2 regions of the Leclercia sp. GHBNCSD genome follow, and region 1 is predicted to be linked to the other one. Evidence: predicted binding sites of a transcription regulator. Region 1 holds the regulator's gene; the other holds the start of a gene.
The links. Region 1 encodes Fur, which represses iron uptake genes when iron is present. Its sites were predicted from a motif close to ATAATAATGAGAACNACTATCAA; they were not measured.
Positions count from the first base shown of each region.

Region 2: a site for Fur is predicted at 5,868-5,890, ahead of bfd (bacterioferritin-associated ferredoxin). Genes of this name have one in related genera too.

Region 1 covers NZ_JBQVYO010000001.1:571,346-587,404, forward strand. Annotated here, with positions in the region: gene pgm (phosphoglucomutase (alpha-D-glucose-1,6-bisphosphate-dependent)) at 1-236, opposite strand, end outside; gene seqA (replication initiation negative regulator SeqA) at 261-803, opposite strand; gene ybfF (esterase) at 987-1,760, shown strand; gene ybfE (LexA regulated protein) at 1,889-2,176, shown strand; gene fldA (flavodoxin FldA) at 2,332-2,862, shown strand; gene fur (ferric iron uptake transcriptional regulator) at 3,153-3,599, shown strand; gene chiQ (ChiQ/YbfN family lipoprotein) at 3,755-4,084, opposite strand; gene chiP (chitoporin ChiP) at 4,131-5,537, opposite strand; gene glnS (glutamine--tRNA ligase) at 5,971-7,638, opposite strand; gene nagE (PTS N-acetyl glucosamine transporter subunit IIABC) at 7,818-9,767, opposite strand; gene nagB (glucosamine-6-phosphate deaminase) at 10,096-10,896, shown strand; gene nagA (N-acetylglucosamine-6-phosphate deacetylase) at 10,953-12,101, shown strand; gene nagC (DNA-binding transcriptional regulator NagC) at 12,110-13,330, shown strand; gene ACT3IC_RS02900 (HAD-IIA family hydrolase) at 13,376-14,128, shown strand; gene asnB (asparagine synthase B) at 14,379-16,043, shown strand.
Region 2 covers NZ_JBQVYO010000001.1:2,404,212-2,420,270, reverse strand. Annotated here, with positions in the region: gene rplP (50S ribosomal protein L16) at 1-143, opposite strand, end outside; gene rpsC (30S ribosomal protein S3) at 156-857, opposite strand; gene rplV (50S ribosomal protein L22) at 875-1,207, opposite strand; gene rpsS (30S ribosomal protein S19) at 1,222-1,500, opposite strand; gene rplB (50S ribosomal protein L2) at 1,517-2,338, opposite strand; gene rplW (50S ribosomal protein L23) at 2,356-2,658, opposite strand; gene rplD (50S ribosomal protein L4) at 2,655-3,260, opposite strand; gene rplC (50S ribosomal protein L3) at 3,271-3,900, opposite strand; gene rpsJ (30S ribosomal protein S10) at 3,933-4,244, opposite strand; gene ACT3IC_RS11635 (prepilin peptidase) at 4,634-5,107, shown strand; gene bfr (bacterioferritin) at 5,091-5,567, opposite strand; gene bfd (bacterioferritin-associated ferredoxin) at 5,639-5,833, opposite strand; gene tuf (elongation factor Tu) at 6,010-7,194, opposite strand; gene fusA (elongation factor G) at 7,262-9,376, opposite strand; gene rpsG (30S ribosomal protein S7) at 9,473-9,943, opposite strand; gene rpsL (30S ribosomal protein S12) at 10,040-10,414, opposite strand; gene tusB (sulfurtransferase complex subunit TusB) at 10,539-10,826, opposite strand; gene tusC (sulfurtransferase complex subunit TusC) at 10,834-11,193, opposite strand; gene tusD (sulfurtransferase complex subunit TusD) at 11,193-11,579, opposite strand; gene ACT3IC_RS11585 (helix-turn-helix transcriptional regulator) at 11,579-12,301, opposite strand; gene fkpA (FKBP-type peptidyl-prolyl cis-trans isomerase) at 12,466-13,284, opposite strand; gene ACT3IC_RS11575 (protein SlyX) at 13,521-13,739, shown strand; gene slyD (peptidylprolyl isomerase) at 13,792-14,391, opposite strand; gene ACT3IC_RS11565 (YheV family putative zinc ribbon protein) at 14,486-14,686, opposite strand; gene kefB (glutathione-regulated potassium-efflux system protein KefB) at 14,698-16,059, opposite strand, start outside.

The DNA of each region.
Region 1 (16,059 bases):
CCGGTGACGCCGTTTTTGGCACGCTCTTCCGCGATGGCCTGAGCAATGGCCAGAATATGCGGCTCGTTAAAGCTATGGCGTACCGCACTGCCGCGGTGCCCGGATGTACCAAACTTAACTGCGTGTTCTGCGTTGCCCACTTCCGGCTTCAGCACGTAATACTGTGCGGTAAGCTGGGCGACGTTAATCAAATCGCTCTGTTGTGCAGGTTGACCCGCACGATTGTGATTTGCCATTGCCTGGTCCTTCTGATGCAAGGGTTAGATAGTTCCGCAAACCTTATCAATCAATTCCACCGGGAACTGCATCGACTGCATGATGTGTTCGATCATGCTGCGTTTACGTCCGGTATTGGTATTGGTGATCACCCAGTACGGTGTACCAGGGAGGTGCTTGGGTTTAGTTTGATTGCCATTCTGTAACAGCGTTTGCTCGTCACCCGCGAAGTAGACACGCGTGCGACCATGCAGTGACTCCGTCGCATCGGCAAACGCGTTGTGATCCAGTGAATAGAGTGTAGTCAGCACCAGCATAAAGCGGTTAACTGCTTTCTTCTGCTCAGCGTATTCGTCAGAAAGCAGCAGTTCGCGCATCGCACGCACTTTGTCTTTTACCTGCGTCAGCGGCTTTTCCTGGGCGACGGCAACGGGCTGGCGCGTCTCTTTGGGGGCTGGAGCGGCAGACTGCGAGGCGGCGGCCATTTTGAGCATGCGCCGTAAAATGTCGGACGCGCTCTCACCGATATGCCGCGTCTGGCTGGCAATATACTGATAGAGTTCGTCATCAACTTCGATTGTTTTCATCTTAATCCAGTGCGATATCTTATCTGAATACAAGTCGTTGGGAGTATAAGGTCAAAACCCAACAGCGGATAGCGTCAAGCCAGGATAGCGGCAAAAGTCAGAATTAACTGTCTCCTTGCAGCCGGACGGCAGAATGGTCAACATGATACCCTAACCTGACATACGTAAAAAAAGAACTTTGCCATGAAATTGAATACCCGAGCGCAATCTGCACAATCGCCGCACAATAATTCTCCCATCGTCCTGGTGCATGGTCTGTTTGGTAGTCTGGATAATCTTGGCGTACTGGCACGGGATCTGGTGCAGGATCACGCGCTGCTGCAGGTAGATATGCGCAACCACGGCCTGTCGCCGCGCTCGCCGCAGATGACCTACGCCGATATGGCCCAGGATCTGCTGGATACGCTGAATGAGCATAATATTGAAAAAGCGACCCTGATTGGTCACTCCATGGGTGGCAAAGCGGTGATGGCGCTGACGGCGCTTGCGCCGGAGCGCATTGCGGGCCTGGTGGTGATCGACGTGGCGCCGGTGGATTACGATGTGCGCCGCCATGATGAGATCTTCGCCGCTATCAACGCCGTCACGGACGCTGGCGTTAGCACCCGCCAGCAGGCTGCCGCGCTGATGCGTGAGCATCTGAACGAAGAAGGCGTGGTGCAGTTTCTGCTGAAATCCTTCGTCGACGGCGAATGGCGCTTTAACGTGCCGGTGCTCTGGGATCAATATGACCAGATCGTCGGCTGGCAGCCGGTGCCGGCGTGGCCGCATCCGACGCTGTTTATTACCGGCGGCAACTCCCCGTATGTAACCGAAGCGTATCGCGATGCGCTACTGACGCAATTCCCTCAGGCGCGTGCGCATGTCATTGCCGGCGCCGGACACTGGGTTCATGCCGAAAAACCGGACGCGGTGCTGCGCGCTATCCGTCGTTACCTCGCCGACACGGCAAATTGATTAAAAAGAGAGCGACTGGTCGCCAGCGGGCCTCCAGTCGTTGGCGTGCCGTTTTCGGTGATGTATGATGGCGCGCTTATCGCCCGGGCATTAGCAGGGTGTCTTGTTTCCCCCGAAGTCTCAAAATCATGGCCAAAGAACACACGGACCGCACGACATTAGATCTGTTCGCGAATGAGCGTCGCCCGGGACGACCGAAAACCAATCCGCTTTCGCGTGATGAACAGCTGCGCATCAATAAGCGCAATCAGCTTAAACGCGATAAAAGCCGCGGGCTTAAACGCGTCGAGCTGAAACTGAACGCTGAAGCCGTCGATGCGCTGAACGAGCTGGCGAATGCCCGTGATATCAGCCGCAGTGAGCTGATTGAAGAGATGCTGATTGCGCAGCTCGAGATATGGCACGGCAAAGCGTAAGTCAGAAAACTCCCCTTCTTATTGCTTTCATGTAGCACAGAGTGCAGTCCTGGGTGATTGCAGTTTCCGCAGGCTTCTCTGTTCTGCTATGATTGCCCTTATCCGTGGCTAAATTGCGCCACCATACCATTAAGTTTCAAGAGGTTATTTTACTCATGGCAATCATCGGCATTTTTTTTGGCAGCGACACGGGTAATACCGAAAATATCGCAAAAAACATTCAAAAACAGCTAGGTAAAGACGTTGCCGATGTGCATGACATTGCGAAAAGCAGCAAAGAAGATATCGAAGGCTACGATATCCTGCTGCTGGGCATCCCTACCTGGTACTACGGTGAAGCGCAGTGCGACTGGGACGATTTCTTCCCGTCTCTGGAAGAGATCGATTTCAACGGCAAACTGGTTGCCCTGTTCGGCTGTGGCGATCAGGAAGATTACGCAGAGTACTTCTGCGACGCTCTCGGCACCATCCGCGATATCATTGAGCCGCGCGGCGCCGTAATCGTTGGTCACTGGCCAACTGCTGGCTACCACTTCGAAGCCTCTAAAGGTCTGGCCGATGATAACCACTTCGTGGGTCTTGCCATCGATGAAGATCGCCAGCCTGAACTGACCGCTGAGCGCGTAGAGAAATGGGTTAAGCAGGTTCGCGAAGAGCTGCACCTCGACGATATTCTCAACGCCTGATCACACTGCGGCGCAACGCCATAGTTGCGCCGCATTGATAGGTAATATCAATCAAAATAATTGCTACAAATTTTTAACTTTTCCTGCCATACCTGTACAATGATCCAGGTTCAAACGGGTCACCCTGTAACAAGTTTGTTGGCGGTACCACGTTTTTATAAGCATACTTTACTTGAGACTTGCAGTTTTCATTAGGTCATGGCAGTTCTATAATGAGACGCATTTCCCAGGTGCATTTTCTGTCACTTCTTCTTTAGAAGTGAATCGTTTAGCAACAGGACAGATTCCGCATGACTGACAACAACACCGCATTAAAGAAGGCCGGACTGAAAGTCACGCTTCCACGGTTAAAAATCCTGGAAGTGCTTCAGGGTCCGGATAACCATCATGTCAGTGCGGAAGACTTATACAAGCGTCTGATCGACATGGGCGAAGAGATTGGTCTGGCGACCGTTTACCGTGTACTGAACCAGTTCGACGATGCAGGCATCGTGACGCGTCACAACTTTGAAGGCGGGAAATCCGTATTTGAACTGACGCAGCAGCATCACCACGATCACCTGATTTGCCTGGATTGCGGCAAAGTGATCGAATTCAGCGACGACTCTATCGAATCACGTCAGCGTGAAATTGCCGCCCGTCATGGCATTCGTCTGACCAACCACAGTCTCTACCTCTATGGCCACTGTGCCGAAGGCGACTGCCGCGAAGATGATCACGCGCACGACGCGAAATAATTCATCCGCCTGCTCCGAGCCAACCTGACGGTTGGCTTTTTTATGCCTGTCATAATGTAAAAAGCCCGGTGGCGCTGCGCTTACACGGGCCTACGGGTGATTTCACCCTGGTAGACCCGGTGAGCATCGCGCCACCGGGCGTTAAAAACAGCGAATTACTTGCTGTTATTACTGCGAATTTCCTGCCAGATTTTGTCGCAATTTTTGGTCACGTCCTGATTGTTACCCGTTTTGCGCGCCATAATACAGGCTTGGTAATCCGCCACTCGCACGCTTTCCTGGTTGGCAAACTGTTCGTGCTTCTTCTCCTGGCGCAGCACGTTCAGCACGCTCTGGCAGGCTTCGATTTTTTCTGGCGAACCTTCAGCGGTATTGATACAGGCGCTGTAGGCCTCTTTCAGACGGGTGTCTTCTCTCTGGGTCTGGGGTTGTGCGCAGGCGGCCAGTCCTGATGCCAGCAGCGCAACCAGTACGATTTTTTTCAGCATAGCAGTCTCCGATCGGCGGGGTTATCCCCCGCCGGGTGAGTCATCAGAAGATGGTGAACGGGGCGATAACCATAAATTTCACGTCACGCTCATCCTGGAAGATGTTGCCGTAGCCGCCGCCGTAGCTTGGGATGTCGGAATGGTTGTCATACTGCGTGAAGTGCAGTTTGAACATGGTGCCTTTCGCGCGACCGTCCTGCAGGGTGTAGATCGCATCCAGACTATAGGCAGACTCTTTGATCTTGTTAGAGGCGATATCTTCACGCTGGCCCGCGCTGTTGATCAGCCAGTCTGCTGGTTTTGCATCCCAGGCGTAAACATAAGAAGCACCGACGCTCCAGCCTGCGAGGTTCCAGTTGCTCAGGTCATACATCGCGCCGAAGAAGACCGCTTTTTCGCCGTTGGCGTTGAAGTCGGAGCGGTTATCCCACCACACGTCCAGACGACCGTTGGACGAAGCATAGGTTGGGGTCATGCGCTGCAGGAAATAGCCCTGCTGCCCTTCCGCCTTAACGTAAGTCCCTTCCAGACGTAAGTCGACCTGACCGACCTTATAACCCAGGGTCAGCGCCTGCAGCCATGCCGTGCCGTCGTAGATATCGTTCACGGTGCCGCTATCGGCTTTATCACGCGTGCCGTAGAACTGGTAGCTGGTAGAGAGGGGGCCGCCCACGATATCCAGTTTGTAGCTCGCTTTGGCAAAGTACTGATCGATGAAGCCTTCCGCCTGGCCAAACGCGGCTTCCAGAATCAGGTTATTTTTGAAATCGTACTTCGCGCCAAATGAGTGGAGATAATCAACGCGGGTTTTTCTGTCATTCTGATAGAACTTGTCCATCTCAAGATGCCAAGGCGCTTTGTACTCGTTGGTCCACATATACGAGAAACTCAGCGCCCCGCTGTCGCCGTAGTCAAAGTTTGCCCCGGCTTCGGCACCCTGGTAGGTACCTGGCATAAAGCTCCAGTGTGGCGCTAACAGGGTCTGGCCGGTTGGTTGCAGCCAGCCACCGCGCGCCCAGACCGGACCGTATTTAAATTTTGCTGCGGCTTTATACAGGCTGATTCCGCTCTTATCGCCGGACCAGTCCTCTTTGTAGGCTTTGTTGCTGGAGGAGAACGCAATTTCGTTCGGGTGGCCGCTGTCGCCATTTTCCGCCATTTCAATGGCCGTGAACGCAGCAAGATCAAGACCGAACATATCGGCGGCATAGCCGGACTGGAAATCGAGGTTGGCGTTCCAGGTGGAGTGAGCCAGGTTAGTTTTATATTTATCTGCTTCGACATCTTTACGGTCACGTTCACGCTGCCAGTAATAAATACCGCCCGTGAGCGTGGAATCATCAATAAAACCTTCGGCCTGGGCTTTCGGAGAAACCATCCAGCCTGACATTGCTGTTACACCGGCAATAGCCAGCGCTAGCGCACTACGTTTGCCACTGAACGTACGCATAATTAATCCTCTTTGACGTATTTAAAGCGCCTAAAACGGCGAAAAACAAAAAGTAAAAAGTGGAGGTAACCAGAAATACCCGCTTACATCTCCTCTCTGTAGACTATTTTTCGCGACGCGAATTATCAATGCTTTTCAGCGATCAAACGTCAGGATTATGACAAAGCGCACATATTTGATTGCTAATTGTAACAAAGCAAAGGAAGAAGAATATTTTATTAAAATAACAGGAATAATTAGCGAGTTATTTTTAACAGGCAGGCATTAAACAGCCATTCTGATAGCTATTACGGTGAATTTGCGAAAAGGAAGAAAAAGCGAACAGTTTTAAGAAAGGGAATTAATTCGCAACGCGAACATATGGTTAAATTCTGACCCGATTGTCTGGCAAAAAAAACGCCGCAATGCGCGGCGTTTATCAGAAAATGATCGGTTATTCGCCGACTTTCGTCCAGGTATCACGCAGACCAACGGTACGGTTAAACACCAGTTTATCGGCTGTGGCGTAGCGGCTGTCGAGGCAGAAGTAACCTTCGCGCTCAAACTGATACGCATTGCCGGCAACAGCCCCTTTCAGGGATGGCTCCGCAAAGCCCTGCTTGATCACCAGCGACTCCGGGTTAATGACCTCCAGGAAGTCCTCTGCGGCACCCGGGTTTGGCACGCTGAAGAGGCGATCGTACAGACGGATCTCAACCGGCAGCGCATGTGCCGCGCTGACCCAGTGGATAACGCCTTTCACCTTGCGGCCATCGGCAGGATCTTTGCTCAGAGTCTCGGCATCGTAGCTGCAGAAGATCGTGGTGATAGTGCCTTCAGCATCTTTTTCAACACGCTCAGCTTTGATCACGTAGGCATTACGCAGGCGCACTTCTTTGCCCAGCACCAGGCGTTTGTACTGCTTGTTCGCTTCTTCGCGGAAGTCGGCGCGATCGATCCAGATCTCTGCGCTGAACGGCACTTCACGGCTACCCATCTCCGGCTTGCTCGGATGGTTCGGCATGGTCACCAGCTCGCTTTCGCCCTGAGGATAGTTTTCGATAACCAGCTTAACCGGATCGATAACAGCCATCGCGCGCGGCGCATTGTCGTTCAGATCTTCGCGAATGCAGGATTCCAGCGACGCCATCTCAATGGTGTTGTCCTGCTTGGTCACGCCGATGCGTTTGCAAAACTCGCGGATAGATGCGGCGGTATAGCCACGACGACGCAGACCGGAGATGGTTGGCATACGCGGGTCATCCCAGCCTTCAACGTGCTTGTCGGTAACCAGCAGGTTCAGCTTACGCTTGGACATCACGGTGTATTCCAGATTCAGACGAGAGAATTCGTACTGACGCGGATGCACCGGAATGGAGATGTTATCCAGCACCCAGTCATACAGACGACGGTTGTCCTGGAACTCCAGCGTACATAAGGAGTGAGTAATGCCTTCCAGCGCATCGCTGATGCAGTGGGTGAAGTCGTACATTGGGTAGATGCACCACTTGCTGCCGGTCTGATGGTGATCGGCAAACTTAATGCGGTACAGCACCGGGTCACGCATCACGATAAATGGTGAGGCCATATCGATTTTAGCGCGCAGGCAGGCTTTACCCTCTTCGAAGCCACCGGCACGCATTTTTTCAAACAGCGCCAGGTTCTCTTCCACGCTGCGATCGCGGTACGGGCTGTTTTTGCCCGGCGCGGTCAGCGTGCCGCGGTATTCGCGGATTTCGTCAGCGGAAAGCTCGTCAACGTAGGCCAGACCTTTGTTGATCAGCTCTACGGCGTAAGCATACAGCTGGTCAAAATAGTCGGAGGAGTAGCAGATGTCGCCAGACCAGTTGAAGCCCAACCATTGCACGTCGTTCTTAATGGACTCTACGTATTCGATATCTTCTTTCACCGGGTTGGTGTCATCGAAACGCAGGTTGCATTGACCCTGATAGTCCTGCGCGATGCCGAAGTTCAGGCAGATCGATTTCGCATGACCAATATGCAGGTAGCCATTCGGCTCCGGCGGGAAACGGGTATGAACTGTGGTGTGCTTACCAGTGGCCAGATCTTCATCAATGATCTGACGGATAAAGTTGCTCGGGCGGGCTTCAGCCTCACTCATCGTGGATTCCTCAAAGCGTAAACGACGTATAACGGCATATGATCTTATAAGCCGGGCGTAGTGACAACCTTTAGTTACGCAAAAAACGGTCCCGGAAGAGAATTATGAGGGCGATTGCTGCAAAAAAAAGCGGCGGGGATATCCCCGCCGCTCAGGCACTAACGCTTACTCAGGAGCACTTATTTGCCTTTAATTTCATACAGAGGTGTCTGACCGGCCACAACCTGACCCTGCGCCTTAATGACCAGGCCGCTGAAGTCATCGATATTGCTGCAGACAACCGGGCTAATCATCGAGCGCGCGTTGGCGTTCAGGTAGTCGAGATCCATCTCCAGAACCGGCTGACCCGCCACCACTTCCGCACCCTCTTCGACCAGGCGTTTGAAGCCCTGGCCACCCAGCGCTACGGTATCGATGCCCATGTGGACAACGATCTCCGCCCCTTTGTCGGTTTCCAGGCAGAACGCGTGGTTGGTATTGAAGATTTTAACGATGGTGCCCGCCGCAGGCGACACAACGGTTTTCTCCGTTGGTTTAACCGCGACACCGTCACCCACGGCTTTACTGGCGAAGGCTTCATCAGGAACCTGCTCCAGAGCCACCACCTCACCGGTGACTGGCGAAACCAGTGCGGCAATGGTTACCGCATTTGGCACCGCCTGCGGTTTCGCAACCGGCGCGTCAGCCACGGGTGCGCTATCCGTTGAGGCAGCAGCGACCGGCCCACGGGCAACCACTTTTTTCATTTCGTCGCCGATAGATTCGGCCTTCGCACCCACGATAACCTGGATGGTTTGTTTGTTCAGTTTCACCACACCAGACGCGCCCAGGCGTTTACACATGGCATCGCTCACGCGCGCAGAGTCGCCAACGGTCAGACGCAGGCGGGTAATACAGGCATCAATGGCTTTCAGGTTATCGGTACCGCCTACAGCGGCAATGTAGCTGGTTGCCAGCTGAGTTAAACCTTCTTCGGTATTGCTGTTTGCTTCACTGGTTACGACGTCATCTTTTGTCTCTTCACGGCCCGGCGTTTTGAGGTTAAACATACGAATAACCGCGCTGAACAGGAGGAAGTAGATAACGAAGAACACCAGGCCCATCACCATCAGCATCCAGACATTGCTGCTTGCCGCCGGCAGGTTGTACATCAACACGTAGTCGATAGCGCCTGCGGAGAAGGAGAAGCCAGCATGGATACCCAGAAGAGTGGCCACAAACAGGCTGATACCGGTCAGGAAGGCGTGCATGAGATACAGCAGCGGCGCCAGGAACATGAACAGGAATTCCAGTGGCTCGGTCACGCCGGTCAGGAAGGCCGTGATCGCAACGGACAGCAGCATACCGCCAACCATTGGGCGACGCTCTTTCGGCGCAGCCAGGTACATTGCCAGCGCAGCGCCAGGCAGACCAAACATCATGATTGGGAAGAAGCCGGACATGAACATGCCCGCGGTGCCGTCGCCTGCGTAGAAACGGTTGATATCACCGTGGAACACGGCACCCGCCGCGTTGGTGAACTCACCAATCTGGAACCAGGCGATGGTGTTCAGCACCTGATGCAGACCCGTTGGGATCAGCAGACGGTTGATGAAACCGAAGATACCCGCACCCATTGCGCCCGCGGAAACGATCCACTCGCCACCCGCATGGATAGCGTGCTGCACCGGTGGCCACACGTAGCCAAAGATGGCGGCAAGGATCAGACAGAAAAAGCCCGTCGCGATCGGCACGAAACGTTTTCCGCCGAAGAAGCTCAGGAAGTCAGGGAGTTTGATACCTGCCCAGCGGTTGTAGACGGCACCACCGACGAGGCCGGTAATGATACCCGCCAGTACGCCCATGTTGATTTCAGGGTTGATGGTCACCATCGCTTTCGTGAGGATGAAGTAACCCACGGCCCCGGCCAGTGCCGCAGCACCAGCGCTGTCTTTTGACCAGCTTGACGCCACACCGATGGCAAAAATCAGCGCCAGGTTGTCAAAAATTGCGCCGCCAGCCTGAGCAATAAACGGCACGTTAAGAAGATCGGGTTGCCCGAATCGCAGCAGGAGCGCTGCAACCGGTAGCACGGCGATAGGGAGCTGCAAAGCCCTACCGAGGCGCTGGAAAAAACCTAAAATATTCATCCTATTCCCCCTACGAGACCCTTTGTTAAGGCTCGCGCATAAACTATGTTTTTTTATTGTGTAACGAACGATAAATACAGTTGATGATTCACTGGCTTTGAGAGTGTCTGAAAAATTAATTCGTATCGCAAATTAAACGCGTACTTTTTGTGAGTTTTGTCACCAAATATTGTTTCTTCCCCTCCCCTGTACTGGCAAACAGTGAAAACTTATTTTATGATACGAAAAATCAGGACGGATTGACCCCTCTCGGTGTGAAACAGGTTAGGCTTATATCATACCCCGACAAGCAATCCGCCAACTTTTACTAAAACTTCAGAGGTGAATAATGAGACTGATCCCCCTGGCAACCGCAGAACAAGTCGGCAAATGGGCTGCTCGCCATATCGTACAACGTATCAACGCGTTCAAACCGACAGCCGATCGTCCTTTTGTACTGGGTCTGCCTACCGGTGGCACACCTCTTACCGCCTATAAAGCACTGGTTGAGATGCATAAAGCGGGCCAGGTTAGCTTTGAACATGTTGTCACCTTCAACATGGACGAGTATGTAGGCCTGCCAAAAGAGCACCCGGAGAGCTACCATAGCTTCATGCACCGGAACTTCTTTGATCACATTGATATTAAACCGGAAAATATTAATCTGCTGGACGGAAATGCCCCGGATATTGATGCAGAGTGCCGTCATTACGAAGAAAAAATCCGTGCTTACGGTAAAATCCACCTGTTCATGGGTGGCGTCGGTAACGACGGTCATATCGCCTTCAACGAACCTGCTTCTTCTCTGGCCTCCCGTACCCGTATCAAAACCCTGACACATGACACCCGTGTGGCAAACTCCCGTTTCTTTGATGGCGACGTTAACCAGGTACCAAAATATGCCCTGACCGTTGGCGTGGGTACCCTGCTGGATGCGGAAGAAGTGATGATTCTGGTGCTGGGCAGTGTAAAAGCGCAGGCGCTGCAGGCGGCGGTAGAAGGCAACGTCAACCACATGTGGACCATCAGCTGTCTGCAACTGCATCCGAAAGCAGTTGTGGTATGCGATGAACCGTCTACCATGGAACTGAAAGTGAAGACGTTGAAGTATTTCAACGAATTAGAAGCAGAAAATATTAAAGGTCTGTAATGTGACGCCGTCTCTGCCTGCAGAGACGGCATGCTATTTTTAAACCGGGGGTCGTTATGTACGCTTTAACCCACGGTCGGATTTATACCGGCCATGAAATTCTGGATGACCATGCGATCGTTATCGCCAATGGCCTGATTGAACGTGTCTGCCCACTGGCCGAACTGCCAGCGGACATTGAACAACGCTCGCTCAATGGAGCAATCATCTCCCCCGGTTTTATCGACGTACAGCTTAACGGCTGTGGCGGCGTGCAGTTCAACGATACTGCCGAAGCCGTCACCGTTGAAACGCTGGAAATTATGCAGCGCGCCAATGAAAAATCGGGCTGCACCAGCTACCTGCCGACGCTTATTACCACCAGCGACGACCTGATGAAGCAAGGCGTTCGCGTGATGCGTGAATATCTGGCGAAATATCCACACCAGGCGCTGGGTCTGCACCTTGAGGGGCCGTGGCTGAATATCGTCAAGAAAGGCACCCATAATCCTGATTACGTCCGTAAACCTGACGGTGAACTGGTTGATTTTCTCTGTGCCAACGCGGATGTGATCACCAAAGTGACCCTGGCGCCAGAAATGGTCGATCCTGAGGTGATCCGCAAGCTGGCGGGCGCAGGTATTGTGGTCTCTGCAGGGCATTCCAACGCCACGCTAAAAGAGGCCAAAGTGGGCTTCCGCGCCGGTATCACCTTCGCGACCCATCTTTATAATGCTATGCCTTATATTACCGGACGCGAACCCGGTCTCGCCGGGGCGATCTTCGACGAACCAGATGTCTATTGCGGCATTATTGTTGACGGTTTACATGTCGATTACGCCAACGTGCGTAACGCTAAGCGCCTGAAAGGTGACAAACTGTGTCTGGTAACAGACGCCACGGCACCAGCTGGGGCAAATATTGAACAGTTCATTTTTGCTGGTAAAACAATATACTACCGGAATGGACTCTGTGTGGATGAGAACGGAACGTTAAGCGGCTCGGCTCTGACCATGATCGAAGGCGTGCGCAATCTGGTTGAACATTGCAGCATTGCCCTCGATGAAGTGCTGCGTATGGCAACGCTCTATCCGGCACGCGCGATAGGCGTAGATAAACAGCTGGGCAGTATTGCACCGGGGATGGTCGCTAACCTCACCGCATTCACACACGATTATAAAATCATCAAGACCATCGTTAATGGTAACGAGGTCGTTACAGAGTAAGCGAAAGTATGACACCTGGCGGACAAGCTCAAATTGGCAACGTTGATCTGGTAAAACAGCTGAACAGTGCGGCGGTTTATCGACTGATTGACCAGCACGGACCCATCTCGCGGATTCAGATTGCAGAACAGAGCCAGCTTGCCCCCGCCAGCGTGACGAAAATTACCCGTCAGCTTATTGAGCGCGGGCTGATTAAAGAAGTGGATCAGCAGGCCTCCACCGGAGGCCGTCGCGCTATCTCAATTGTTACCGAAACCCGTCATTTCCACGCCATTGGCGTGCGCCTTGGACGTCATGACGCCACCCTGACGCTGTACGATCTCAGCAGTAAGGCCATTGCTGAAGAGCACTATGCCCTGCCGGAACGCACTCAGGAGACCCTCGAACATGCGCTGCTTAACGCCATCGAGCTGTTTATCGAATCCTGCCAGCGCAAAATCCGCGAGCTGATTGCCATTTCGGTGATCCTGCCCGGGCTCGTCGATCCCGAAAGCGGCGTGATCCGCTATATGCCGCATATTCAGGTCGAAAACTGGGCGCTGATCGACGCGCTGGAAAAGCGTTTCGCCGTAACCTGCTTTGTGGGTCACGATATCCGCAGCCTGGCGCTGGCCGAGCACTACTTTGGTGCAAGTCAGGATTGTGAAGACTCAATTCTGGTGCGCGTTCACCGCGGTACGGGTGCCGGTATTATCTCTAATGGCCGCATTTTTATTGGCCGTAACGGTAACGTGGGCGAGATTGGCCACATTCAGGTTGACCCGCTGGGTGAGCGCTGCCACTGCGGCAACTTTGGCTGTCTGGAAACCGTCGCTGCCAACGCCGCCATTGAGCAGCGGGTGCGCCATCTGCTGGAGCAGGGTTATCAGAGCCGCGTCACGCTCGATGACTGTAAAATCAGCGCCATCTGCCGGGCGGCCAATAAGGGCGACGCGTTAGCCAGTGAAGTGATTGAGCAGGTTGGCCGTCATCTGGGTAAAACCATTGCCATCGCCATCAACCTGTTTAACCCACAAAAAGTGGTGATCGCCGGTGAAATTACCGAGGCCGAAAAAGTGCTGCTGCCTGCCATCGAAGGGTGCATCAATACCCAGGCGCTGAAGGCGTTTCGCCAGAACCTGCCGGTGGTTCGCTCCGCGCTGAACGACCGTTCCGCGATTGGCGCTTTTGCCCTGGTAAAACGCGCCATGCTTAACGGTATCCTGTTGCAGCGTTTGCTGGAAAGCTGACAGCGCTTTATAGTGACGCCTTCTTTTTTTGATGTCGGGAAGTTCATGACCATTAAGAATGTTATTTGTGATATCGACGGCGTGCTGATGCACGACAACGTTGCCGTGCCGGGCGCTGCAGAGTTTCTTAACGGCATCATGGAAAAGGGTATGCCGCTGGTGCTGCTCACTAACTTCCCGTCGCAGACCGGACAGGATCTGGCGAACCGTTTTGCCAACGCCGGTATCGATGTGCCCGCCAGCGTGTTCTATACCTCGGCAATGGCCACCGCAGATTTCCTGAAGCGTCAGGAAGGCAAAAAAGCGTATGTAGTCGGTGAAGGCGCACTGATCCATGAACTGTACAAAGCGGGCTTTACCATCACCGACGTCAACCCCGACTTTGTTATCGTTGGCGAAACGCGCTCCTATAACTGGGAGATGATGCACAAGGCGGCCTTCTTTGTCGCCAACGGCGCCCGCTTTATCGCCACCAACCCGGATACCCATGGCCGCGGCTTTTACCCGGCCTGCGGCGCACTCTGTGCCGGTATTGAGAAGATGACCGGCCGCATGCCGTTTTATGTTGGTAAGCCCAGCCCGTGGATCATTCGTGCAGCACTCAACACAATGCAGGCCCACTCGGAAGATACGGTGATTGTGGGCGATAACCTGCGCACCGATATTCTGGCCGGCTTCCAGGCCGGGCTGGAAACCATCCTGGTCCTGTCGGGGGTATCCACCCTGGACGATATCGATTCGATGCCGTTCCGACCAAGCTGGATTTACCCCTCGGTCGCGGAAATTGATGTCCTGTAACCCAAAACCACGTCCCCGGACGTGGTTTTTTCATTTTGCCGCGTCAAAAATAGAAATTCATCTAATAAAAAACGCCTTTTACTGAATAAACATCAATAATCCAGCTTAAGGCGTACGCTTTTTTCAACATTCATCAACAGGTATTGCACTTTTTTCTTTTTACCCGGCAAATCGCTTGCCGCCCCTCCGCTTTTGCGGCATTTTCATAAGCAAGCAACATCACACTGCAACAGGGTTAATGGAGAAGGTTATGTGTTCAATTTTCGGCGTACTGGATATCAAAACTGACGCAGGCGAACTGCGTAAAAAAGCACTGGAACTCTCCCGTCTGATGCGCCATCGCGGCCCGGACTGGTCCGGTGTCTACGCCAGCGATAAAGCCATCCTGGCGCACGAGCGTCTGTCGATTGTGGATGTCAATGCCGGTGCCCAGCCGTTATATAACGAGAAAAAAACCCATGCGCTGGCGGTCAACGGTGAAATCTACAACCACCAGGCGCTGCGCGCGGAGTACGGCGATCGCTACACCTTCCAGACCGGTTCTGACTGCGAAGTGATCCTGGCCCTCTACCAGGAGAAAGGGCCCGAGTTCCTCGACGATCTGCAGGGTATGTTTGCCTTTGCGCTGTACGATAGCGAAAAAGATGCGTACCTGATTGGCCGCGACCACATCGGGATTATCCCGCTCTATATGGGCCATGATGAGCACGGCAACTTCTATGTTGCCTCTGAAATGAAAGCCCTGGTGCCGGTTTGCCGCACCATCAAAGAGTTCCCGGCAGGCAGCTATCTGTGGAGCCAGGATGGCGAAATTCGCCAGTACTATCAGCGCGACTGGTTCGATTACGATGCCGTTAAAGACAACGTCACCGATAAAAACGAGCTGCGCCAGGCGCTGGAAGATTCAGTGAAAAGCCACCTGATGTCGGACGTGCCTTACGGCGTGCTGCTCTCAGGCGGTCTGGACTCGTCCGTTATCTCGGCGATCACCAAAAAGTATGCCGCACGTCGCGTGGAAGATCAGGAGCGCTCCGAAGCCTGGTGGCCGCAGCTGCACTCCTTCGCCGTCGGCCTGGAAGGATCCCCGGACCTGAAAGCCGCGCAGGAGGTGGCAAATCACCTGGGCACCGTGCACCATGAGATCCACTTTACGGTGCAGGAAGGGCTGGATGCGATCCGCGACGTTATCTATCACATTGAAACCTATGATGTGACCACCATCCGCGCCTCCACGCCGATGTACCTGATGTCCCGTAAAATCAAGGCTATGGGCATTAAAATGGTACTTTCCGGCGAAGGTTCTGACGAAGTGTTCGGCGGCTACCTCTACTTCCATAAAGCGCCGGATGCCAAAGAGCTGCACGAAGAGACCGTGCGTAAACTGCAGGCCCTGCACATGTTTGACTGCGCCCGTGCCAACAAAGCGATGTCTGCATGGGGTGTTGAAGCGCGCGTTCCCTTCCTGGATAAAAAATTCCTCGACGTGGCCATGCGTATCAACCCGCAGGACAAAATGTGCGGCAACGGTAAGATGGAGAAACACGTTCTGCGCGAATGCTTCGAATCTTACCTGCCTGCAAGCGTGGCATGGCGTCAGAAAGAGCAGTTCTCTGACGGCGTAGGGTACAGCTGGATCGACACCCTGAAAGAGGTGGCAGCGAAGCAGATTTCCGATCAGCAACTGGAAACCGCCAGCTTCCGCTTCCCGTACAACACGCCGGGTTCGAAAGAAGCCTATCTGTACCGTGAGATCTTCGAAGAGCTGTTCCCGCTGCCAAGCGCAGCAGAGTGTGTTCCTGGCGGTCCTTCCGTCGCCTGCTCCTCGGCGAAAGCCATTGAGTGGGATGAAGCTTTCAAAACCATGAACGATCCATCAGGTCGTGCCGTGGGTGTGCATCAGTCCGCCTATAAGTAATCAGTCAGATCGCCAT
Region 2 (16,059 bases), 1.8 Mb from region 1:
GCTTCGATCTGACGTGCAGTCAGACGACCACGGCCAACAGCTTTCAGACCGAAAGTGCCGAAGCTAACATCCGTACCCTGCGCCAGACCACGGTTGCGGCCTTTGTGCACTTTACGGAATTTTGTACGCTTTGGTTGTAACATCAGCGACGCTCCTTATTTACGGCCTTTACGCTGCTGCTTTTTAGGTTGAGCAGCCGGTTTTTCCGGTTGTTCAACAGCAGCCATACCACCCAGGATCTCACCTTTGAAGATCCATACCTTAACGCCGATTACACCGTAAGTGGTGTGCGCTTCAGAGGTGTTGTAGTCGATGTCAGCACGCAGAGTGTGCAGCGGTACGCGACCTTCACGGTACCATTCGGTACGTGCGATTTCCGCGCCGCCCAGACGGCCGCTAACTTCAACTTTGATACCTTTAGCGCCCAGACGCATTGCGTTCTGTACAGCACGCTTCATAGCACGACGGAACATAACACGACGTTCCAGCTGAGAAGTGATGCTGTCAGCAACCAGTTTTGCGTCCAGTTCAGGCTTACGAACTTCAGCGATATTGATCTGTGCAGGAACGCCAGCGATATCCGCTACGACCTTGCGCAGTTTTTCTACGTCTTCGCCTTTCTTACCGATAACGATGCCAGGACGAGCAGTGTGAATGGTCACACGGATGCTCTTAGCCGGACGCTCGATTACGATACGAGATACGGACGCTTTAGCCAGTTCCTTAGTCAGGTACTGACGTACTTTAAAATCGCTGTCCAGGTTGTCAGCGAATTCTTTGGTGTTCGCAAACCAGGTTGAGTTCCATGGTTTTACAATACCCAGGCGAATACCATTAGGATGTACTTTCTGACCCATTGCTAGTCTCCAGAGTCTCAGCGATCGGACACAACCACAGTAATGTGGCTGGTGCGCTTCAGGATGCGATCTGCACGACCTTTCGCACGCGGCATAATGCGCTTCATGCTCGGGCCTTCGTCTACGAAAATTTTCGCAACTTTCAGATCGTCAATGTCAGCGCCATCGTTGTGTTCAGCGTTAGCAATGGCAGATTCCAGAACTTTCTTGACCAGTACAGCCGCTTTCTTATTGGTGTAGGTCAGAATATCCAGGGCCTGCGACACTTTCTTACCGCGAATCAGGTCAGCAACAAGGCGAACCTTCTGAGCAGAAGAACGAGCATGGCGATGTTGAGCTAAAGTTTCCATCTCTTCCTCCTACCTTATTTCTTCTTCGCTTTTTTATCAGCAGCGTGGCCGCGATAAGTACGAGTCGGTGCGAATTCACCCAGTTTGTGACCGACCATTTCATCGGAAACGAATACTGGAACGTGCTGACGACCATTATGGACAGCGATGGTCAAACCGATCATGTTAGGAAAGATCGTTGAACGACGGGACCAAGTGCGCAGGGGCTTCTTGTCTCCGCTTTCCACCGCTTTCTCTACCTTCTTCAGCAAGTGCAGGTCAATAAAAGGACCTTTCTTGAGAGAACGTGGCATGGCTTATCCTCTAATATTATTTGCTACGGCGACGTACGATAAATTTATCAGTACGCTTGTTGCTGCGGGTCTTCTTACCTTTGGTCTGAACGCCCCACGGAGTTACCGGGTGCTTACCAAAGTTACGACCTTCACCACCACCATGTGGGTGGTCGACTGGGTTCATCGCAGTACCGCGAACGGTAGGACGAACACCACGCCAGCGTGCAGCACCTGCTTTACCCAGAACGCGCAGCATATGCTCAGCATTGCCAACTTCGCCCAGGGTAGCGCGGCAGTCTGCTTCGACTTTACGCATTTCACCAGAACGCAGACGCAGGGTGACATAAGCACCATCACGCGCAACGATCTGAACGTAAGTACCAGCGGAACGTGCCAGCTGACCGCCTTTACCTGGTTTCATTTCTACGTTATGAACGGTAGAACCAACCGGGATATTGCGCATCGGCAGGGTGTTACCTGCTTTGATTGCAGCATCAACGCCAGACTGAATCTGGTCGCCAGCTTTCAGGCCTTTAGGGGCCAGGATGTAACGGCGTTCGCCATCTTTGTACAGAACCAGCGCGATGTTCGCGGAACGGTTCGGATCGTACTCAAGACGCTCAACAACTGCTGGGATACCGTCTTTGTTGCGTTTAAAGTCAACAATACGATAAGCCTGCTTGTGGCCACCACCGATGTGACGAGTGGTGATACGGCCATTGTTGTTACGACCACCGGATTTGCTGTTCTTTTCCAGCAACGGAGCAAAAGGCTTGCCCTTGTGCAGCTCAGGGTTAACCACTTTAACAACGTGGCGACGACCCGGAGATGTCGGTTTACATTTAACAACTGCCATTGTATTACTCCTCCGACTTACTCAGCGCCGCCAACGAAGTCCAGATTCTGGCCTTCTTTCAGGGTGACGTAAGCTTTTTTCCAGTCGCTACGACGACCGATACGCTGTCCGTGACGTTTAACTTTCCCTTTAACTACCAGGGTGTTAACGACTTCGACTTCGACTTCAAACAGTTTCTGCACAGCAGCTTTGATTTCTGCTTTGGTCGCGTCTTTAGCAACTTTGAGAACGATGGTGTTAGTTTTTTCCATCGCAGTAGACGCTTTTTCAGAAACGTGCGGTGCGCGCAGCACCTTCAGCAGACGTTCTTCACGAATCATGCCAGCATCTCCTCAACTTGCTTAACAGCATCAGCAGTCATTACGACTTTGTCGAAGGCGATCAGGCTAACCGGGTCGATACCAGTCGCATCGCGTACGTCAACCTTGTGCAGGTTACGTGCGGCCAGGAACAGGTTCTCGTCCAGCTCACCGGTGATGATCAGCACATCTTCCAGAGCCATGTCTTTCAGTTTCTGTGCCAGCAGCTTAGTTTTAGGCGCTTCTACAGAGAAAGATTCGACAACGATCAGACGATCCTGACGTACCAGCTCGGACAGGATGCTTTTCAGCGCGCCGCGGTACATCTTTTTATTAACTTTTTGACTGTGGTCCTGCGGGCGAGCAGCGAAGGTCACGCCACCGGAACGCCAGATCGGGCTCTTGATAGAACCTGAACGCGCACGGCCAGTACCTTTCTGGCGCCACGGCTTTTTGCCGGAACCAGTTACTTCAGCACGAGTCTTCTGAGCACGAGTACCCTGACGAGCACCAGCTGCATAAGCAACAACAACCTGGTGAACCAGCGCTTCGTTGAAATCACGACCGAAGGTAGTTTCGGAAACAGTCAGCGCGCTCTGCGCGTCTTTCAATACTAATTCCATTGCTATCCCCTTACGCCTTCACAGCTGGTTTAACGATCAGGTCGCTACCGGTTGCACCCGGGACCGCACCTTTAACCAGCAGCAGGTTGCGCTCAGCGTCAACACGTACTACGTCCAGGCTCTGAACGGTTACACGTTCGTTACCCAGCTGACCTGCCATTTTCTTGCCTTTGAACACTTTGCCCGGAGTCTGGTTCTGACCGATAGAACCCGGAACGCGGTGAGACAAGGAGTTACCGTGAGTAGCGTCCTGGGTACGGAAGTTCCAGCGCTTAACGGTACCAGCAAAACCTTTACCTTTAGAGGTACCGGTTACGTCAACTTTTTTAACTTCAGCAAACAGTTCGACGCTAATGTCCTGACCTACGGTGAACTCTTCGCCTTCAGCCAGGCGGAATTCCCACAGACCACGGCCAGCTTCTACGCCAGCTTTAGCGAAGTGACCCGCTTCTGGTTTGGTTACACGGTTAGCTTTTTTAGCACCAGTGGTAACCTGAATAGCGCGGTAGCCATCGTTAGCCAGATCTTTAACCTGAGTAACGCGGTTTGCTTCAACTTCGATTACGGTTACTGGGATAGAAACGCCATCTTCAGTGAAGATGCGGGTCATACCCACTTTTTTACCGACTAAACCAATCATTGTATCAACCTCTCAATCGCTCGATGACCTGATTAACCCAGGCTGATCTGCACGTCTACACCGGCAGCCAGATCCAGACGCATCAGAGCATCAACGGTTTTCTCAGTTGGCTCAACGATGTCAACCAGACGCTTGTGAGTGCGGATCTCGTACTGATCACGCGCGTCTTTGTTAACGTGCGGGGAGATCAGAACGGTAAAGCGCTCTTTGCGGGTCGGCAGCGGGATCGGACCACGGACTTGCGCACCAGTGCGCTTAGCAGTCTCGACGATTTCCGCGGTTGATTGATCGATCAGACGATGATCAAACGCTTTAAGGCGGATACGGATTCTTTGGTTCTGCATGAGACCAGAGCTCCAATTATTTTATAAACGAAAATGATCACTACTCAGACCCATTACGATTGATGGGAGAGTGTAACCGTTCTTACGTAGCTCCCCGATTGGGAGCATTGTTAGGCAACTGAAAAAGATTGCTGCCCGGGGTTCAGATTGAACCAGCTGTCAATTACGACAAGCCCGCGCATTATACGTAAATCTGGGCAGGACGCAAGCCCAGTTTAGAAAATAGACGGCAGAGCTCAATTTTGCGTGTCCCCTCGTAAATGCGGTGCAATCGTACATTGTCGTGAAAACGGCCAGGAAGACCTCTCGCATCGTTTTAGTTTGCCGTTTGTTTCACCCTTGGGGTTACATGGAATATGGGCGCAAACATTCCATTGAGGTTTACGCCAATGCTTACTCTCCTCCCCTTCTTGTTTGCCTACCTTGGATTAACAGCACTGTTAGTTCGCGAGGATCTCCGGTCACATCTGCTTCCGGACCGATATCTCTGCCCGCTACTATGGGTTGGTCTGCTTTATCACCTCTGTCTTCAACCCGAGCGGCTGCCTACTGCCGTCGCAGGGGCGATAGCGGGATACACAGGATTCGCGATTATTTATTGGAGTTACAGACTGCTGCGTAAGCGTGAAGGGCTGGGTTACGGTGACGTAAAGTATCTGGGTGCGCTGGGCGCATGGCATGGATGGTGCGTACTTCCTGTGCTGGCATTATCAGCAGCTTTGCTGGCTACGCTTTATCTTCTCATCCTGGCGATGTGTAAACCCGGGGAACAGATATTAAAAAACCCACTGCCATTTGGACCTTTCATGGCGGCAGCGGGTTTAATGATGAGTGGGCAAAGCCTGATCAGCTTTCCACTTTAATTTGCGACTGGAGGTAATTTTGCAGCCCAATTTTACTGATAAGATCCAGTTCTGTTTCCAGCCAGTCGATGTGCCCTTCTTCATCGGCCAGAATCTCAATCATCATATCGCGGCTGACGTAGTCATGAACGCTGTCTGCATAAGCGATAGCTTCACGCAGATCTTTCGCCCCTTCGAGCTCCAGCGTCAGATCCGAACGCAATATCTCTTCGACATCTTCGCCGATACCCAGCTTGCCGAGATCCTGCAGGTTGGGAATACCCTCGAGGAACAGAATACGCTCGATGTACTTATCAGCGTGCTTCATCTCATCGATGGACTCATGGTATTCAATATCGTTGAGGCGAGTCAGACCCCAGTTTTTGAACATTCTCGCATGGAGAAAGTATTGGTTGATTGCGACAAGCTCATTTCCCAATAATTTATTGAGATAACTTATGATTTTGATATCACCTTTCATTATAGTCCCTCCGCTTCCACTCATTGAAGCGTAGATGGGGCTACAGGGATGTCAAAAGAAAAGTATGAGCCTCAGGCAATCTCTTTGTATTCCGGGATCTGCATCAATTCGTCCTGCATAATCTCGCGGGCAGCGCGAACGCACTTACCGCATTGATTTCCAACCGGAACAAACTTACGCAACTGCTGAAAAGATTGAGGATGAAACTGGCGAACGGCCTGACGAATTTTTTTATCACTCACACCGTTACATAAACAAACGTACATAACCACTCCCGTTCAAAATATGGGCAAAGTGTAAGTGAGAATAATTATGATTACAATAGCACAAGCACGAAGATGCGGGACGGGAGCGAACAAAAAATACGAAAATTTGTGACAGCCATAAACGCTGAAAACAAAAAAGGACGCCGAAGCGTCCTTTTTAATTCAGGGATAATTAATTAGCCCAGAACTTTAGCAACAACACCCGCGCCAACGGTACGGCCGCCTTCGCGGATTGCGAAACGCAGACCATCGTCCATTGCGATTGGGTGGATCAGGGTAACAACCATTTTGATGTTGTCGCCTGGCATTACCATCTCAACGCCTTCTGGCAGTTCGATGGTACCGGTCACGTCAGTAGTACGGAAGTAGAACTGTGGACGGTAGCCTTTGAAGAACGGAGTATGACGGCCGCCTTCGTCTTTGGACAGGATGTACACTTCAGATTCGAACTTGGTGTGTGGCTTGATTGAGCCTGGCTTCGCCAGAACCTGACCACGTTCGATTTCTTCACGCTTGATACCACGCAGCAGAACACCAACGTTCTCACCAGCACGGCCTTCGTCCAGCAGTTTGCGGAACATTTCAACGCCAGTACAGGTAGATTTCGCAGTCTCTTTGATACCAACGATTTCAACTTCTTCACCCACTTTGATGATACCGCGCTCTACACGACCGGTAACAACGGTACCACGACCGGAGATGGAGAATACGTCTTCGATTGGCAGCAGGAATGGCTTGTCGATAGCACGCTCTGGTTCTGGGATGTAAGAATCCAGGTAGCCAGCCAGTTCGATGATTTTCTCTTCCCACTCAGCTTCGCCTTCCAGCGCTTTCAGCGCGGAACCACGAACGATTGGGGTATCGTCGCCTGGGAAATCGTACTGAGACAGCAGTTCACGAACTTCCATCTCTACCAGTTCCAGCAGCTCTTCGTCATCAACCATGTCGCATTTGTTCAGGAACACGATGATGAAAGGAACGCCTACCTGACGACCCAGCAGGATGTGCTCACGGGTCTGAGGCATTGGGCCGTCAGTCGCAGCAACAACCAGGATCGCGCCGTCCATCTGCGCAGCACCGGTGATCATGTTTTTAACATAGTCGGCGTGGCCTGGGCAGTCTACGTGTGCGTAGTGGCGAGTCGGGGTGTCATATTCAACGTGAGAAGTGTTGATGGTGATACCACGAGCTTTTTCTTCTGGTGCGTTATCGATCTGGTCGAATGCACGAGCAGAACCACCGTAGGTTTTAGCCAGAACGGTAGTGATTGCAGCGGTCAGGGTAGTTTTACCGTGGTCAACGTGGCCGATAGTACCAACGTTGACGTGCGGTTTTGTACGTTCAAATTTTTCTTTAGACACGGCTATATTCCTTACTATAGTGCCCCCTCACCGAGGGGGCACGGGACTTAGATTTTAACCCTACGGCTTATTTACCACGGGCTTCAATTACGGCCTGAGCAACGTTGTTCGGCGCATCATCATACTTCAGGAACTCCATGGAGTAAGAAGCACGACCTTTGGTCAGAGAACGCAGCTGAGTTGCATATCCGAACATTTCAGACAGCGGAACTTCAGCGTGGATCACAACGCCAGTAACGTTAGTTTCCTGACCACGCAGCATACCACGACGACGGCTCAAGTCACCGATGACGTCACCGGTGTTCTCTTCAGGCGTTTCTACTTCAACCTTCATGATTGGCTCAAGCAGAACTGGTTTCGCTTTCTTAAAGCCTTCTTTAAAGGCGATAGAAGCAGCCAGTTTAAACGCCAGTTCAGAGGAGTCAACGTCATGGTAAGAACCGAAGTGCAGACGAATACCCATGTCTACTACCGGGTAACCAGCCAGCGGACCAGACTTCAGCTGCTCCTGGATGCCTTTATCAACGGCAGGGATGTATTCGCCAGGAATTACACCACCTTTGATGTCGTTGATGAACTCGTAACCTTTAGGGTTAGAGCCCGGCTCCAGTGGGTACATGTCGATCACAACGTGACCGTACTGACCACGACCACCAGACTGCTTAGCGTGTTTACCTTCAACATCGGTAACTTTCTGGCGAATTGCTTCGCGGTAAGCAACCTGAGGTTTACCCACGTTAGCTTCAACGTTGAATTCACGCTTCATACGGTCAACGATGATGTCCAGGTGCAGTTCACCCATACCAGCGATGATGGTCTGGTTAGATTCTTCATCAGTCCATACGCGGAATGATGGGTCTTCTTTAGCCAGACGGCCCAAAGCCAGACCCATTTTTTCCTGGTCAGCTTTGGTTTTTGGTTCAACGGCGATAGAGATTACTGGCTCTGGGAACTCCATGCGCTCCAGAATGATCGGGTGATCTGGGTTACACAGGGTATCACCAGTAGTCACGTCTTTCAGACCGATAGCAGCAGCGATGTCACCCGCGCGAACTTCTTTGATCTCTTCACGTTTGTTCGCGTGCATCTGTACGATACGACCGAAACGCTCACGTGCAGCTTTCACGGAGTTCAGGATGGTGTCACCGGAGTTAACCACACCAGAGTACACGCGGAAGAACGTCAGGTTACCAACGAACGGGTCGGTAGCGATTTTGAACGCCAGAGCAGCAAACGGCTCGTCATCACTTGCGTGACGCTCAGCCGGCGTGTCTTTACCGTCGTCCAGGATACCGTTGATCGCAGGAACGTCTACCGGGGATGGCAGGTAATCAATTACCGCATCCAGCATCGCCTGAACACCTTTGTTCTTGAACGCAGAACCACAGGTTACCAGGATGATTTCGTTGTTCAGAACACGCTGACGCAGAGCTTTTTTGATCTCTTCTTCAGACAGTTCTTCACCACCCAGGTATTTCTCCATCAGATCTTCTGAAGCTTCTGCAGCGGACTCGATCAGGTTCTGGTGCCATTCGTCAGCCAGGTCCTGCATGTCAGCCGGGATATCTTCATAAGTGAAGGTTACGCCTGCGTCTTCTTCATTCCAGTTGATGGCTTTCATTTTCACCAGGTCAACAACACCGGTGAAACCTTCTTCAGCACCAATCGCCAGCTGCAGCGGAACAGGGTTCGCGCCCAGACGGGTTTTGATCTGACCAACAACTTTCAGGAAGTTCGCACCCATACGGTCCATTTTGTTAACGAACGCAATGCGTGGAACTTTATATTTGTTTGCCTGACGCCATACGGTTTCAGACTGTGGCTGAACACCACCAACTGCGCAGTAAACCATTACCGCACCATCAAGAACACGCATGGAACGTTCTACTTCGATGGTGAAGTCAACGTGGCCCGGGGTGTCGATGATGTTTACGCGGTGTGGTTCATACTGCTTAGCCATACCAGACCAAAATGCAGTAGTCGCTGCGGAGGTGATGGTAATACCACGCTCCTGCTCCTGCTCCATCCAGTCCATGGTTGCGGCGCCGTCATGAACTTCACCGATTTTATGGTTTACACCGGTGTAGAACAGAATACGTTCGGTGGTAGTGGTTTTACCGGCGTCGATGTGCGCACTGATACCGATGTTACGGTAGCGTGCGATGGGTGTTGTACGAGCCATTTGATTCCTCGTTTATCTTTTTAGGCGTTCAGTTAAGTAACCCAAAGCGGGCTGCTTCGCTGAAGCGCCCGCCTGGTGACTAATACTCCGAAGGGATTACCAACGGTAGTGTGCGAACGCCTTGTTGGCTTCTGCCATACGGTGAACGTCTTCACGTTTCTTAACTGCAGTACCTTTGTTGTCTGCAGCGTCAGAAAGTTCGTTCGCCAGACGCAGAGCCATGGATTTATCACCGCGTTTACGAGCAGCTTCAACGATCCAACGCATTGCCAGAGCATTACGACGGACCGGACGGACTTCAACTGGTACCTGATAAGTAGAACCACCAACGCGGCGAGACTTAACTTCTACAGTCGGACGCACGTTGTCGAGAGCTACTTCGAAAGCTTCCAGTTCATTTTTACCAGAACGCTGAGCCAGGGTCTCCAGCGCGCTGTATACGATTGCTTCTGCAGTAGATTTTTTACCATCTACCATCAGGATATTTACAAATTTTGCCAGCAGTTCTGATCCGAATTTCGGATCTGGAAGAATTTTACGCTGACCAATGACGCGACGACGTGGCATGGGAATACTCCGTTGTTAATTCAGGATTGTCCAAAACTCTAAGAGTTTAGTGTGACATTAAGATAAATCAGTTTGGCCTTACTTAACGGAGAACCATTAAGCCTTAGGACGTTTCACGCCGTATTTGGAGCGAGATTGCTTACGGTCTTTAACGCCGGAGCAGTCAAGCGCACCACGAACGGTGTGGTAACGAACACCCGGAAGGTCTTTTACACGACCGCCACGGATCAGGATCACGGAGTGTTCCTGCAGGTTGTGACCTTCACCACCGATGTAGGAAGTCACTTCAAAACCGTTAGTCAAACGCACACGGCATACTTTACGCAGTGCGGAGTTTGGTTTTTTAGGAGTGGTAGTATATACACGAGTACATACGCCACGTTTCTGCGGGCAGGCTTCCAGCGCAGGCACGTTGCTTTTTGCAACTTTGCGTGCACGTGGTTTGCGTACCAGCTGGTTAACTGTTGCCATTAAATAGCTCCTGGTTTTAGCTTTTGCTTCGTAAACACGTAATAAAACACCCTCATACAATATGAGGACGCGAAATTTTAGGGCTACGTCGAAAAGGTGTCAAGAATTATACAGCGATCTCAGATCACCAGTTCATTTGGCCGGTGTGCTGGATGGCCAGATTGACGAAATCAGTATAGCTAACCACGTCAATTTTGGTTGAAATTTGACCAATTAGGCCGCGGGCCTCGATATCATCTTTAAGCGCTGAGACAGAGATGGGGGCATTACAGAGAATATCAACAAAGCGGCTACCTTCTACTGCCGCCAGAACGCCATCCTGGATCAGCAGCACAGTATCACCCTCACGCAGCATGCTTAACAGGCTTTCGATGTCGCAGTGCCAGGGGGAACGGCTCAGGGTATGGAGCATGCGCGCCTCAGAATGTCAGGATTGTGTCGTAGTGGGAAAGCTGTTCCCGCAGTAATGCCGGTGCAAGTACAGTCGCGTCCAGAATGAAGGGGGTATTCTCTTTCAGGCCGCGGGCCTGCAGTGAAGCTGCACAGACATAGAACGTCTCGATGTCATACAACGGCAGGACTTTAAATGTCGAGATGTAATCCCGCGCCAGCACCGCCTGCGGCTGCTGACCGGCAAGCAGCTGAAATACGCCGTCTCCGATAAAGAACACACCGATCTCTTCCGTCAGTGCAGAAGTGGCCAGTAACGCATCCAGCCCTTCCCTTCCAGCGGCACTGCCATGTGGGGCAGAATGAAATACAAACGCAACGCGGTTCATCAGAATTGCACCATACGATCGCAGGTTAAGGCAGCCTGTGCCAGCGCCCCAAGACCGCTAAGGGAGAAGCCCTCGTTAAGATTCGCGGCAGGCAAACCGAGACGTTGCGCTTCATTCGCATCGCTTACGCCCCGACGCAGAGCCGCCGCCACGCAGATATGCAGGGCAACGCCATGCTCCTGGTTCAGCGACTGCCAGGCCCGGACCAGATCGAACTCGTCTGATGCGGGAGAGGTCAGCTGGTTTGCGTTATACACCCCTTCCCGATAAAAAAAGACGCTGACCAGCTCATGTCCGGCCGCCAGCAGTGCGCGGGCAAACTGCAACGCGCTGCTGGCCTGCTGTGTACCGTATGCCGGGCCTGTCACCATTAATGCAAAACGCATTACTTCTCTTGCCCCAGGAAATCGCCGCTTTTGAACTGACGGATGTAGAGATAGACCGTGTGCTTGGAGATGTTGAGGCGATCGGCCACCTGGTTAATGGCGTCTTTAATATCAAAAATGCCTTTTTCGTAGAGGTTAAGCACGATCTGACGATTCTTGGCATTGTTGGAGACGTTACGATCGGCATTAACTTCTTCAATGGTGAATTCCAGCGTCTGGGTCACGAGATCTTCAACGGAAGAGGCAAAGTTTACTGTGGATCCAACATCCGGCGTTTCTGGCGGAATGAAGGTGTTCATGATCTGGGAGAACGGCACATCAAGGTTCATGTTGATGCACAGCAAACCAATCACGCGATGATCGCGGTTGCGGATCGCGATGGTCACGGACTTCATGAGAACACCGCTCTTCGCGCGGGTGAAATAACATTTGGAGACGCTGCTGTCCGCGCCGGTCATGTCGTGCAGCATACGCAGTGCAAGGTCAGTGATTGGCGAGCCGATTTTACGGCCAGTATGCTCACCATTGGCGATGCGGATGGCAGAACATTTCAGATCTTGCAGGGAGTGCAAAACGATTTCGCAGTGGGACCCAATGAGCATCGCTAACCCGTCCACTACCGCTTCGTAGGATTTCAGAATATCGAAATCGGTCTGATCGAAAGGACGTTGATCCAGCAAATCAAGTTCGCTGGTTTCGTTGGTTAAAAGCGACCTGGTCATGAAAAAAACACTCCTTTTCAGGAGCCTGTCGGTAGGTTTTCAGGGCAGGCTCATTATTTACACGGGCAATTAAGTTAATACAGCGTAGATAGCGCTTCCAGTGTTAATTATATCTATACCCCAATAAAAAAACCGCCGCTTCTGAGGCGGCGGTTTTAACCGGTTTACTTCTTGGTGGCTTCTGCCGGCGCTTCTGGCTTCGCGTCAGGCTTAGCATCCGCTTTCGGCGCTGGCTTGATGTCCAGCAACTCTACGTCGAATACCAGGGTGGAGTTAGCCGGGATACCCGGGACACCCGTTTTGCCATAAGCCAGATCCGGTGGGATGACCAGCTTGATTTTACCGCCTTTCTTGATGTTCTTCAGGCCTTCAGTCCAGCCAGGGATAACACCATCAAGACGGAATGAGAGTGGCTCACCGCGGGTGTAAGAGTTATCGAACTCTTTACCGTCGGTCAGGGTACCTTTGTAGTTCACAACGACGGTATCGCTGTCTTTCGGTGCCTCGCCAGTCCCTTCTTTCTCTACTTTGTAGACCAGGCCAGTAGGAGAAGTTTTTGCGCCTTTCTCTTTAGCGAAAGCGTCACGGAAGGTTTTGCCTTTCGCTTCGTTCTCAGCCGCGTCTTTCTCCATCTTCTCCTGCGCTGCGCCTTTCACGCGCGCTTCGAAAGCCTGCAGAGTTTGCTCGATTTCCTGGTCAGACAGTTTGCTCTTGTCTGCAAAAGCATCCTGTACGCCCGCGATCAGCTGCGCCTGATCCAGCTTGATGCCCAGTTTTTCTTGCTCTTTCAGAGAGTTTTCCATGTAACGGCCCAGAGATGCGCCCAGTGCGTAGGCTGATTTCTGGTCGTCATTTTTGAACGCCGCATTGCTGTCAGCAGTCGCAGCAGGTTTCGCCGCGGTATCGGCAGCGAAAGTCAGCGGCGCATGCAAAGCGACAGCCATCGTGGTCGCCAGCAGCGTTACTTTAAACAGTGATTTCATCCATTTCTCCAGGGCCGGGGACTCTCACCCCGTGTTAAGCGTAAATGAGTAGCGTACTATAAAACGTTGAGGAACAAATCTACAGGTAGACACCCCTGATTAGCACCACATTTCAGACTATTTTTGTTTAAATTAGTTTCGCAGCAAGGGGATGTTTACTGCGCGCAAGGATAATCTCAGGTAAAATTCGCCGCCGCCAGCCCCGGACGGGTTTAACGAAACAAACGAGGTGAATCATGCAGAATAGAGAGATGGAAGCACGTCTGGCTGAGCTTGAAAGCCGCCTGGCTTTTCAGGAGATCACCATCGATGAGCTGAATCAGACCGTCACCGCCCACGAGCTGGAGATGGCAAAGCTGCGGGATCTGATGCGTCTGTTAACGGAAAAAGTAAAAGCCTCCCAGGCATCGCACATCGCGTCGCAGTCGGAAGAGACGCCGCCACCCCATTATTGAGACGTAAAAAAAGCGGGAATATCCCGCTTTTTTGTGCCTTAAGGCGTAACGCTTAGTGGCAACCGCAGCCGCCGTTACCGCCGCAGCCGCCTTTACCGTGCTCGTGGCCATGGTCGTGGCCATGGTCGTGATCGTGGCCGTGACCACCGCAGCAGCCATCGTGACCGTGATCGTGGTCATGACCGTGCGCACCATGAACGTGGCCGTGAGCCAGCTCTTCTTCAGTGGCTTCGCGGATCGCAACCACTTCAACGTTGAACTTCAGGTTCTGGCCAGCCAGCATGTGGTTGCCGTCAACCACAACGTGGTCGTCTTCAACTTCGGTAATTTCTACTGGAACCGGACCCTGGTCAGTTTCAGCCAGGAAACGCATGCCAACCTGCAGCTCATCAACGCCCATGAAGACGTCTTTAGGAACACGCTGAACCAGGTTTTCATCGTACTGACCGTAAGCGTCGTTTGCGCCTACAGCAACGTCAAATTTGTCACCAACTTCATGACCGTCCAGCGCGTTTTCCAGGCCGGAGATCAGGGAACCGTGACCGTGCAGGTAGTCCAGCGGCGCACTCACCGGAGACTCATCAACCAACACACCGTCTTCTGTACGTACCTGATAGGCCAGGCTGACCACCAGGTCTTTTGCTACTTTCATGATATCTCCTGAGCGTGGGAAAATTGCTGGCGCAGATTGTAGCCGAATTCTGCACCCGTGTACCCTTTAGCTTAAAAAAACTCGGGGCATATCGCTAGTCCGGATGAAAAATGCCGATCACTTGTTCTTCTTTGCGAACGTGATCGCGCACTTCTTTATCGGCTTCACGCATCTGGTGACCGCACTTAACACACTCAACAATATCGATATTGTTCTCTCGCCACATGGCCAGTGAATCCTGAGCCTGGCAGGCCGGGCATTTCGCGCCGGCGATAAAACGTTTACGTACCGCCATTCTTTACCTCGTTATTCATATTCATCCCAGCCGTCCGGCTGCCGACGCTCCTGCTGCATCTCACGCTGGAAAATCTCTTCCAGCTCGCGACGCGCCTCCCGTACGCGGGAAATCTGCACCGTATCGGTGTGGACCGGCATCAACTCGCGCAGCATGCGCATATCAAGACGACGGAAATGTAACTGCGCGCGCTGGGCCTGATGAGGATGCATACCCAACGTCACTAATGCTTTACGCCCCAGCTCCAGCGCACTGGAGAAGGTCTCGCGGGTAAAATACTTTACCCCTGCCTGAAGCAGCTCATGTGCCTCAACACGCCCTCGCGCCCGGGCCAGGATGTGCAGATGGGGAAAGTGCTGCTGGCAGATCTCCACCAGCTTCAGGGTGTCTTCCGGATCATTACAGGTGATAACAATCGACTCCGCCGCCTCTGCGCCTGCGGAGCGCAGCAGTTCGACCTGTGTAGCATCGCCGTAATAGACCTTATAACCGTACTTACGCATCAGGTTTACCGCGCTGATGTCGCGCTCAAGCACCGTCACGCGCATTTTATTCGCCATCAGCAGACGCCCGATCACCTGCCCAAACCGCCCGAAGCCCACCACAATCACCTGCGGTTTATCGTCCTCCACAAAGGGCGCTTCATGCTCATCTTCCGGGGCATTCATCCGGCGAGACAGCTGCTTATCGATAAGCTTCATGAGCAGCGGCGTGGTCATCATCGACAGCGTCACGGTCACTAACAGCAGCGCCATCTGGTCATCCTGAAACAATCTCTGGGACGATGCTGTGGAGAAGAGCACAAAAGCGAATTCGCCCCCCTGGCTCAGCACCCCGGCAAGCTGCGCCTTTTCCGCCTGCCGCAGGCCGTAAACCCGCGCCAGCCCATACAGCACCGCCATTTTAACCGTGACCAGCACGGCAACGCTCATCACCACCCACAGGATATGGGTGTAGAGCACGCCGAGATTGAGCGCCATACCGACAGAGATAAAGAACAGCCCTAACAGCAGCCCTTTAAAGGGATCGATGGCAATTTCCAGTTCATGCCGGTACTCACTCTCCGCCAGCAGCACACCCGCGATAAAAGTACCGAGCGCCATCGACAGGCCCAGCGCATCCATAAACAGGGCCGATCCCAGCACCAGCAGCAGCGTCGCGGCGGTAAATACCTCGCGTACGCCGGAGGCGGCAATAAACCGGAACACCGGGCGGAGCAGATAGCGCCCTCCCACCAGCATGCCGGCAAAGGCCAACACCTTCATGCCGATCTTCATCCAGTCGAAATGCTCCTCTCCCGATCCTGCCAGCAGTGGAACCAGGGCCAGCGCGGGGATCACCGCCAGATCCTGAAACAGCAGGATCGAGAAGCC